Regions from separate parts of the Burkholderia singularis genome, predicted to be linked through region 1. Evidence: predicted binding sites of a transcription regulator. Region 1 holds the regulator's gene; each other region holds the start of a gene.
What was found. Region 1 encodes LexA, which represses DNA repair genes until DNA is damaged. Its sites were predicted from a motif close to ACTGTATNNNNATACAGT; they were not measured.

Region 2: the regulator LexA is predicted to act here: its motif matches at 1,477-1,494, upstream of recA (recombinase RecA).
Region 3: the regulator LexA is predicted to act here: its motif matches at 1,857-1,874, upstream of AQ611_RS06715 (PA0069 family radical SAM protein).

What each region holds. Positions count from the first base shown of each region.
Region 1 covers NZ_CP013448.1:2,480,761-2,483,966, reverse strand. The annotation lists gene AQ611_RS10940 (DUF2939 domain-containing protein) at 1-369, opposite strand, end outside; gene AQ611_RS10935 (hypothetical protein) at 405-725, opposite strand; gene lexA (transcriptional repressor LexA) at 784-1,431, opposite strand; gene AQ611_RS10925 (sulfate ABC transporter substrate-binding protein) at 1,703-2,740, shown strand; gene cysT (sulfate ABC transporter permease subunit CysT) at 2,888-3,206, shown strand, end outside.
Region 2 covers NZ_CP013448.1:3,357,004-3,360,209, reverse strand. The annotation lists gene AQ611_RS14880 (sensor histidine kinase) at 1-622, opposite strand, end outside; gene AQ611_RS14875 (response regulator) at 637-1,377, opposite strand; gene recA (recombinase RecA) at 1,589-2,659, shown strand; gene recX (recombination regulator RecX) at 2,659-3,206, shown strand, end outside.
Region 3 covers NZ_CP013448.1:1,465,484-1,468,689, reverse strand. The annotation lists gene AQ611_RS06720 (NINE protein) at 134-601, shown strand; gene AQ611_RS06715 (PA0069 family radical SAM protein) at 657-1,808, opposite strand; gene AQ611_RS06710 (Lrp/AsnC ligand binding domain-containing protein) at 1,933-2,421, opposite strand; gene AQ611_RS06705 (D-amino acid dehydrogenase) at 2,566-3,206, shown strand, end outside.

The DNA of each region.
Region 1 (3,206 bases):
GCGTGGCGGTAAACCGCTCATCAACGCGGCGACGCCCTCTGGGGTTGCATACGCATCGACGAGCGGACCGACGAGTGCCGAACCGACGAGTGCACCGATGATGGCCAATGGATTGTCGCGCTGCCGGGCTTCGATACGCTGCATCAATTCATTGGTGAGCTGCTGCTTCAGGCTGCTGCGCAGCGCCGGAAAATCGACGTATTGACTGATCGCGTGGGCGTCGCGCGCGTCGATCGCCTGCTTGATTTGTCTGAGTGCGAGATATGGCGACGCGTACCCATAGACAATCATCGCGACGGCAATAACGAACATCGCGATGATAAAAAGCGGTTTCAGGACCCGTCTTTGCGGATGCGCGATAGCACTCAAACAGCCCCCTCGACGAACGAAATAGCGCTCGAGGATCAGAGACCTTGCTGTGTAAGCGAATGTTCCTCGGCGATGCAGCGATCGATCATGCGGCAGATCGCGTCGACCGTGCCGACCATGATGAACCGGGACGGCCCGTGGTAAACCCTTACCGGTGCACGTCGAGCGGGCTCCGCGTGATGGAGCGCGCTGTTCAGCGATACGCGTGCGAATGCGGGCAGTGCAGACGGCAGCAGCGACGGCTGCACGCCGGCGGCATGCGAATCCTCGACGAGCGGCGCGCAAGGCGTGCGTCCGCGCAGATGGCGCAGGCGGCCAAATTGTCGAAAGGGCAGCAGGCGGGCGAGGCGTTCCATAGGGTCCTCCAGATCCAAGCGAATGGAAAGGCGAAGCTGTAGCGGGGCCAACGGGCGATCAGAATTCGCCCGGGCGAATCAGTCCGACGGCGATACCTTCGAGCGCGAATTCCGCGCTGCCCGCCTTGACAAAGATATTTTCGTAATCCGGGTTTTCGGCGATCAGCTCGACGCCGCCGGCGTGACGCTTCAGGCGCTTGACCGTGACGTCATCGCCAAGCCGCGCGACGATGATCTGGCCATCCTTCGCCTCGCTGCGTTTTTGTACCGCGAGCAAATCTCCGTCGAGGATGCCGGCGTCGCGCATCGACAGCCCGCGCACCTTCAGCAGGTAGTCGGGCTTGCTCGAGAAGAGCGCCGGATCGCACGCGTAATGTTGTGAGATGTGCTCCTGCGCGAGGATCGGGCTGCCTGCGGCGACACGGCCGACGAGCGGCAGCGACAGCTGCATCAGCGCCGCATGCGGCAGCGGAAGCTGATGCGGCGCATCGTCGGTGCCGAGCAAGCGGATGCCGCGCGATGCGCCGGCCGCCAGTTCGATCACGCCCTTGCGCGCAAGCGCGCGCAAGTGCTCCTCGGCGGCGTTCGGCGAGCTGAACCCCAGTTCGGCGGCGATTTCCGCGCGGGTAGGGGGAAAGCCGGAGCGCTCGATCGCGCGGCGGATCAAGTCGAACACTTGCTGCTGACGGGCGGTGAGTTTGATCATGAGATGACTGTATGGATAGACAGTGTCTGTATTTTTATACAGTATCCACGGAAATTCAAGCGTTACTTGAGGTTCGACGCTATCGCATCGTTTCCGCCGTGGCTTCGCGCCGTCCTAGCGGCGTTTCGGCGGCAATAACCGTCCAGCGGCGTTTCATTACCACTTTTGAGTATTAAAAAATAAGGAACGATTATTTTTAATGATGAAACCCGTTCGTTAGACTGGCCCCACCTTGAACTGACGGCCTGCACATACACTTGGAGAACAACGGATGGTCAAGCGCAAAACGGGGTTGGGCAACGGCGCGCGGCGTCTCATCGCATCGGTCGCGCTCGGCGCAGCAGCCGTGCTCGGCGTGCTCACGCCCGCGCTGGCGGACACGACGTTTCTGAACGTCTCGTATGATCCGACGCGCGAGCTGTATCAAGACGTCAATCAGGCGTTCAGCAAGGAGTGGAAAGCCAAGACGGGTGAGACGGTCAATTTCAAGCAGTCGCACGGCGGCTCGGGCGCGCAGGCGCGCTCGGTGCTCGACGGCTTGCAGGCCGACGTCGTGACGCTCGCGCTCGCCTATGACATCGACGCGCTCGCGAACAAGGGCCTCGTCGACAAGGATTGGCAAAAACGTCTGCCGGACAACGCGTCGCCCTATACGTCGACGATCGTGTTTCTCGTGCGCAAGGGCAATCCGAAAGGCATCAAGGACTGGGACGACCTCGTGAAGCCGGGCGTGTCGATCGTCACGCCGAACCCGAAGACCTCGGGCGGCGCGCGCTGGAACTATCTCGCCGCGTGGGCGTATGCGCAGCACAAGCCGGGCGGCAGCGCGGAAACGGCCAAGGAATTCATCACGAAGCTCTATAAGAACGCGGGCGTGCTCGACTCCGGCGCGCGCGGCGCGACCACCAGCTTCGTGCAGCGTGGCATCGGCGACGTGCTGATCGCATGGGAAAACGAGGCGTTTCTGTCGGTCAAGGAATTCGGCGCCGACAAGTTCGAGATCGTCGTGCCGTCGGCCAGCATTCTGGCCGAGCCGCCGGTTGCGGTGGTCGACAAGGTGGTCGACAAGAAGGGCACGCGCAAGCTTGCACAGGCGTATCTGCAGTTCCTGTATAGCAAGGAAGGGCAGGAGATCGCCGCGCGCAACTATTACCGGCCGCGCGCGAAGGATGTGCCGGCCGCGCTGACGAAGCAGTTTCCGAAGCTGAAGCTGTACACGGTCGACGACACGTTCGGCGGCTGGACGCAAGCGCAGAAAACGCATTTCGCCGACGGCGGCGTGTTCGATTCGATCTACAAGCCGCAATAAGCCGGCGCGATAAGCGCCCGGTTGGACGCCGCGCGCGGCCCGCGCCGGTGCCGCCGGCGCAGATGGCGAACCGGACGGTGTTCGTGCTGTAGTGGCGCGAGCACCGTCCGGCGCCCCCATGTGCATCATCCAGGAAGAGCATTCCGCATGACGACGTTTACCTTGCGCAAACCGAGCGCGTTGCCGGGATTCGGTGTGACGCTCGGCATCACGCTGGCTTATTTGAGCCTCGTGGTGCTGATTCCGCTCGCCGCGACTTTTCTGAAAACGGCAACGCTTACCTGGGATCAGTTCGTCGCCGCGACGACATCGCCGCGTGTGCTTGCGTCGTACCGGCTGACGTTTCTCGCCGCGCTTGGCGGCGCGCTCGTCAACGCGGTGTTCGGTTTTCTCGTTGCGTGGGTGCTGGTGCGTTATACCTTTCCGTTCAAGCGGCTCGTCGATGCGATCGTCGATCTGCCGTTCG
Region 2 (3,206 bases), 880 kb from region 1:
CGAGCGTTTCGCCCACTTGTACGAGCACGGGCTGCGCGGTCATCGCGGCCGGGCCGGCTGCGCTTGCTTTTGTGCCGCTCGCCGCGCCGGGCAATGCGACGGTGGTGTAGGCGACGCGCACGTCGTTGCCGCGCAGCAGATCGTCGCGGAACACGACGACGCCGGGTGGCGGGCGGTCGTCGTCATGCGGCAGCGGCAGGTCGGCCTCGCCCGCGACGAGTTCGCCGCGCGTGCCGAGCACTTGGAAATACACGCTGTCGACATTGTCGGCGCGCAGCAGATCGAGCGTCGTCTGCGGCAGCTTCAACTCGGCGACGCCATTGACGGCGGTGATCTGCCGCGCGAGCACGTAGGCGTCGGCTTCGAGCGCGCGGTCGAATGGACCGTTCGCGATCGTCTTGGCGACGAGGTAGGTGACGGCGATGCTCATCGGCCACAGCAACAGCAGCGGCGCGAGCATCCAGTCGAGAATTTCGCCGAACAGCGAGCGCGGGCGCGCGCCGTCGGCGGCGTCGGCTTCGTCGGGTGGCGCGAACGGGTTGTCGTAGCGCGAGTCGCGCGCGGCGGATGCCGCGGCGGTCGGGCGGCGCGCGGCTGCCGCGGGACGGGCCGGCGTGGCCATGGCTTGGTCGCGCGTCAGCGCAGCGACGGGCCTGCGGCGGCCTCGGTGCGCGGCTGCGCCGGCGCCGTCGAGTCGCTCTCGGCGGGGGGCGCGGATTTCTCCAGGCAATAGCCGAGGCCGCGCACGGTTGCGATGCGCACGCCGCTTGGCTCGATCTTCTTGCGCAGCCGGTGCACGTAGACCTCGATCGCATTGTTGCTGACCTCGTCGCCCCATTCGCAGAGATGCTCGACGAGCTGCTCCTTCGACACGAGGCGGCCGATCCGCTGCAGCAGCACTTCGAGCAAACCGAGTTCGCGCGCGGACAGGTCGAGCGCGCGATCGTGCGCATACGCGACGCGGCCGACCTGGTCGAACGTGAGCGCACCATGCCGCACGACGGTCGGGCCGCCGCCCGCGCCGCGGCGGGTCAACGCGCGCACCCGCGCCTCGAGTTCGGTGAGCGCGAATGGTTTGGCCATGTAGTCGTCGGCGCCGAGATCGAGTCCTTTCACACGCTCGTCGACGCTGTCCGCGGCGGTCAGGATCAGCACGGGCAGGTTCGAATTGCGCGAGCGCAGACGGCGCAGCACGTCGAGGCCGGGCAGCTTCGGCAGGCCGAGATCGAGGATCAGCAGGTCGAACGTCTGCATGGACAGCGCGGTGTCGGCGTCGGCGCCGTTCTTCACGTGATCGACCGCATAGCCCGATTGGCGGAGTGACCGGGTGAGTCCGTCCGCGAGTATGCTGTCGTCTTCGGCGATGAGAATTCGCATGATGCGCAACCGATGCCGCTGCTGCGGCGTGGCGCTGCGCGCGGCTGTCTCCGAAAGATACCGGTTGGTGCGCGGCCACAACGAGGGCTTGCACAAACCACTGTTTTTTTATACAGTATCTGCATTCGCGCACCTAACGGCTCATGCGCAGCTTCTGGCCGGGGCGGGTGCGTCTGTATCAGACGCTGCTCATCATAGCAAAGGACGATTCATGGAAGAAAGCAAGAAAGGCTCCGGGCTGACTGCGGAAAAGAGCAAGGCGTTGGCCGCTGCGCTTGCGCAGATCGAGAAGCAGTTCGGCAAAGGGTCGATCATGCGGCTCGGTGACGGCGAGGCAGTCGAAGATATCCAGGTGGTGTCGACGGGCTCGCTCGGCCTCGATATCGCGCTCGGTGTCGGTGGCCTGCCGCGCGGGCGCGTGGTCGAGATCTACGGGCCGGAATCGTCCGGCAAGACGACACTGACGCTGCAAGTGATCGCAGAGATGCAGAAGATCGGCGGCACTGCGGCGTTCATCGACGCGGAGCACGCGCTCGATGTCCAATACGCGTCGAAGCTGGGCGTGAATGTGCCCGAGCTGCTGATTTCCCAGCCGGATACGGGCGAACAAGCGCTTGAAATCGTCGATGCGCTTGTGCGCTCGGGCTCGATCGACATGATCGTGATCGACTCGGTCGCGGCGCTCGTGCCGAAGGCCGAAATCGAAGGCGAGATGGGCGATGCGCTGCCGGGTTTGCAGGCACGCTTGATGTCGCAGGCGCTGCGTAAGCTGACGGGTACGATCAAGCGCACGAACTGCCTCGTGATTTTCATCAACCAGATCCGGATGAAGATCGGCGTGATGTTCGGCAATCCGGAAACCACGACAGGCGGCAACGCGCTCAAGTTCTATTCGTCGGTGCGTCTCGATATTCGCCGGATCGGCTCGATCAAGAAGAACGACGAAGTGATCGGCAACGAAACGCGCGTGAAGGTTGTGAAAAACAAGGTGTCGCCGCCGTTCCGCGAAGCGATCTTCGATATCCTGTATGGTGAGGGTATTTCGCGCCAGGGCGAAATCATCGATTTGGGCGTACAGGCGAAAATTGTCGACAAGGCGGGCGCGTGGTACAGCTATAACGGCGAGAAGATCGGTCAGGGTAAGGACAACGCTCGCGAGTTCCTGCGTGAGAATTCGGAAATTGCCCGGGAGATCGAGAATCGCATTCGCGAGTCGCTTGGCGTTGCCGCGATGCCGCAGGGCGCGGGCTCCGAAGCCGAGTTTCTCGACGAAGAAGAGTAATGCGCAAGAACCGGGAGGGCGCGGGGCCGCATTCCACGGCACACGGCATGCAGGCGGCTTCTGCCGGCAGCGGCCGCGCCAGGCGGCATACGCGCACTGCGGATTCGAGCGACGGGCGGCCAACAGGCCGTCCGGCAGCGGGGGCGTCAGACGATGACGCCCTCGTTTCGTTTGAGCGGCCGGCCGCCCATGAATCGCATGATTTGCACGATTCACATAATCCGTTCGTTTCTGCCGATTCGTTCGAGCCGGACGAATCCTTTGGCGCGCATGATGACGCGCGCCGACGCGCGGCGAGCGGTGCCATGGCGCGACCCATGTTTTCGTCGGCGGTGAGCGAGGGCGGCAGTGCGGGCGGCGATGTCTATACGCGTACAAGCCAATCCGTTTCGCGGTCGCGGCGGCGCGCATCACGATCTTCCGCTATTTCCATCGAAGGCGAGGGCGCTGAGTGCGAGCCGGCCGTGCAACGCCCCGCGCGCTCGCTGAAGGCGCGTGCGATTGCCTATTTGTCGCGCCGCGAATACAGCCGCGCGGAGCTGGCGCG
Region 3 (3,206 bases), 1.0 Mb from region 1:
CCCGCCACGAGCGCGACCCGTTGACGCAATCATCACATGACCACGAAGCGCCCCTGAGCGTAGAATGCCAGCCGGCCGCGGCGCTCCGGCAACCCGGATGCGTTCGCATAGAAAGACCCTCAACCGGCAAGTCATGTCAAGCAGCCCGTCCACGCCGCCTCGCTTCCGATCGAAGACCCTCACCGCTCTGCTCGCTTTCCTGTTCGGCTCACTCGGCGCGCACCGCTTCTATCTGTACGGCTGGAAAGATCTCGCAGGCTGGGCACACGTACTTGCAACGATCATCGGCATCCCTGGCTTCCTGCTGCTCGCGGCGACGCAGCGTACTGCAACGCTCGGCTGGGGCCTCGCGTTACCCGGCGCGATTTCGCTGCTCGCGGCGTTTCTCGCTGCACTCGTCTACGGACTGCGCGCCGACGACAAATGGGATTCCCAATTCAATGCCGGCACCGGCCGGCATAGCCGATCGGGCTGGAGCGTCGTGTTCATTGTGATTTTCTCGCTGCTGATCGGCGCATTCCTGCTCATGACGGGGCTCGCACTCGCCTTCCAGACGTATTTCGAGGCCCAGGTCGAAGCCGCGAAGCAGATTTCGCAATAACGGGCGCGCACCCGCGATCGACGCACCAAGATCCGAAGGCAGCGGAAATCGATGCTCAAAACAAGTCCAATTGCGGACTTTCGCCCGCCGGCGCCGCAATGCGCCGCGGCCTCGCGACGACGGATGGACGTGGCGGCGCACGAAACTGCGTGAAATCGAGAATACCGCGCGTCCGCTCGTTGAGCCCGTAACGCTTGACCGCCATCCGAAAGCGCTGCTTGAGCACATCCGCCCACATTCCGTCCCCTTTCATCCGCGTACTGAAATTGGCGTCATAGTCCTTCCCGCCACGCATGTCGCGCACGCGAGCCATCACCCGCTCAGCGCGATCAGGGAAATGGGCAGCTAGCCATTCGGTAAAAAGCGGCGCCACCTCCCATGGCAAGCGCAGCACGATATAACTGGCGTGCGTTGCGCCTGCGTCCGCGCAAGCTTCAAGCACGCGTTCGAGATCGGGCTCCGTAACGAACGGAATCATCGGCGCGACGCTCACACCGACCGGCACGCCCGCTTCGCTCAGCGTCCGGATCGTCCGGAGCCGGCGGGAGGGCGTTGCCGCACGCGGCTCAAGCGCACGCGCAAGCTCGGCATCGAGCGTCGTGATCGTGACCGCCGCCATCACCTGCCCGCGTGCCGCCATCGGCGCAAGCAGATCCAGATCGCGCTCGATCAACGACGACTTCGTGATCGCCGCAAACGGCTGGCCATGATCGTGCATCACCTGAATCACCTGCCGCGTGATCCGCAGATCGCGCTCGACTGGCTGATACGCGTCAGTACTGACGCCAAGCGCAATCGGCTCCGGCACGTAGCGAGGCTTCGCGAGTTCGCGTTCGAGCAACTCGGCCGCGTTCACCTTCGCATAGATCCGGCTTTCGAAATCAAGCCCCGGCGACAGCCCGAGGTAGCTGTGCGTCGGCCTCGCGAAACAATAAATGCAACCATGTTCACAGCCCCGATACGGGTTCAGCGACACGTTGAACGGAATGTCCGGCGACGCGTTGCGCGTGAGGATGGTTCTCGCGCGCTCCTCGAATACCTGCGTGCGCAACACCGGCGGCTCGCCGTCCTCGCCGCGCTGCCAACCGTCGTCGACCATCTCGCGCTCGAGTGTCTCGTAACGCCCTTGCAGATTGCCGACCGCACCGCGCCCTTTGCGCGGCACGGGCGGCGCCACCGGATATTCGACGTCGGATCGATCGCTCATCACACCCCTCGGAAGCAGCCACGGCCGCCACCGAACACGGCCGCCGATACTGTATATTTATACAGCATTCGATCCGCCGCGCCAAGCGCTTCGTATCCGCCGACCTACCCGGGCAATCGCACTCTCATTCTCCGACCGAGATCGTCAGCGTCTCCTTGATCTCCTCCATCACGACATAACTCTTCGACTGCACCGCACCCGGCAATTGCAGCAGAATGTCGCCAAGCAGTTTCCGGTAGTCGGCCATCTCGCCGATCCGCGCCTTGATCAGGTAGTCGAAATCGCCGGACACGAGATGACATTCGAGCACCTCGTCGATCTTCATCACCTCCCGGCGGAACTGCTCGAACATGTTGCCGTTCTTGTGGTCGAGCGTGATCTCGACGAACACCAACAGCGCCGCGCCGAGTTGCGCCGGATCGACATGCGCGTGATAGCCGGTGATCACGCCATCACGCTCCATGCGCCGCACCCGCTCGATACAAGGCGTGACGGTCAGACCGACCCGCTCGGCGAGATCCTTCATCGCCATCCGGCCATCCATTTGCAGAAGCTTCAGAATGCGCCGGTCGAGCTTGTCGAGCGCGCGTACTGGCTGACGTTGAGTTCTCATCGGTTTTTACTGAAAATCAGAAAAATACAATAACAAAACCTAGACACTCAAAAATACCATAGCGAAAAAAACTAGGTCGGATGAAGACTGCAGGATCCATCGGTCAACTCGCGCATCATCCGCCGTTTTCGAACTGGAGCAGCTATGCGTGTGGTTATTTTGGGCAGCGGCGTGGTCGGCGTGGCGAGCGCTTATTATCTGGCACGCGCGGGGCATGAAGTCACCGTGATCGATCGCGAGGCCGGCCCCGCGCTCGAAACGAGCTTTGCGAACGCCGGCCAGATCTCGCCAGGCTACGCGGCGCCATGGGCGGCGCCGGGCGTGCCGCTGAAGGCGCTCAAATGGATGTTCGAAAAGCACGCGCCGCTTGCGATCCGCCTCGACGGCACGCGCTTCCAGCTGCAATGGATGTGGCAGATGTTGCGCAATTGCAGCGCCGAGCGCTACACCTTGAATAAGGGCCGCATGGTCCGTCTCGCCGAATACAGCCGCGACTGCCTGCAGGCGCTGCGCGCCGACACCGGCATCCAATACGAAGGCCGCACGGGCGGCACGCTTCAGGTATTTCGCACGCAGCAGCAGCTCGACGGCGCCGCGAAGGACATCGCCGTACTGCGCGATGCGAACGTGCCGTTCGAGTTGCTGTCGGCAAGCGAGTTGCAAAAGGCCGAGCCGGCGCTTGCCGCCGTCTCGCACAAGCTGACGGGCGGCCTGCGGCTGCCGGGCGACGAAACGGGCGACTGCCAGCTTTTCACGACGCGCCTGGCCGCGCTCGCCGAGCAACT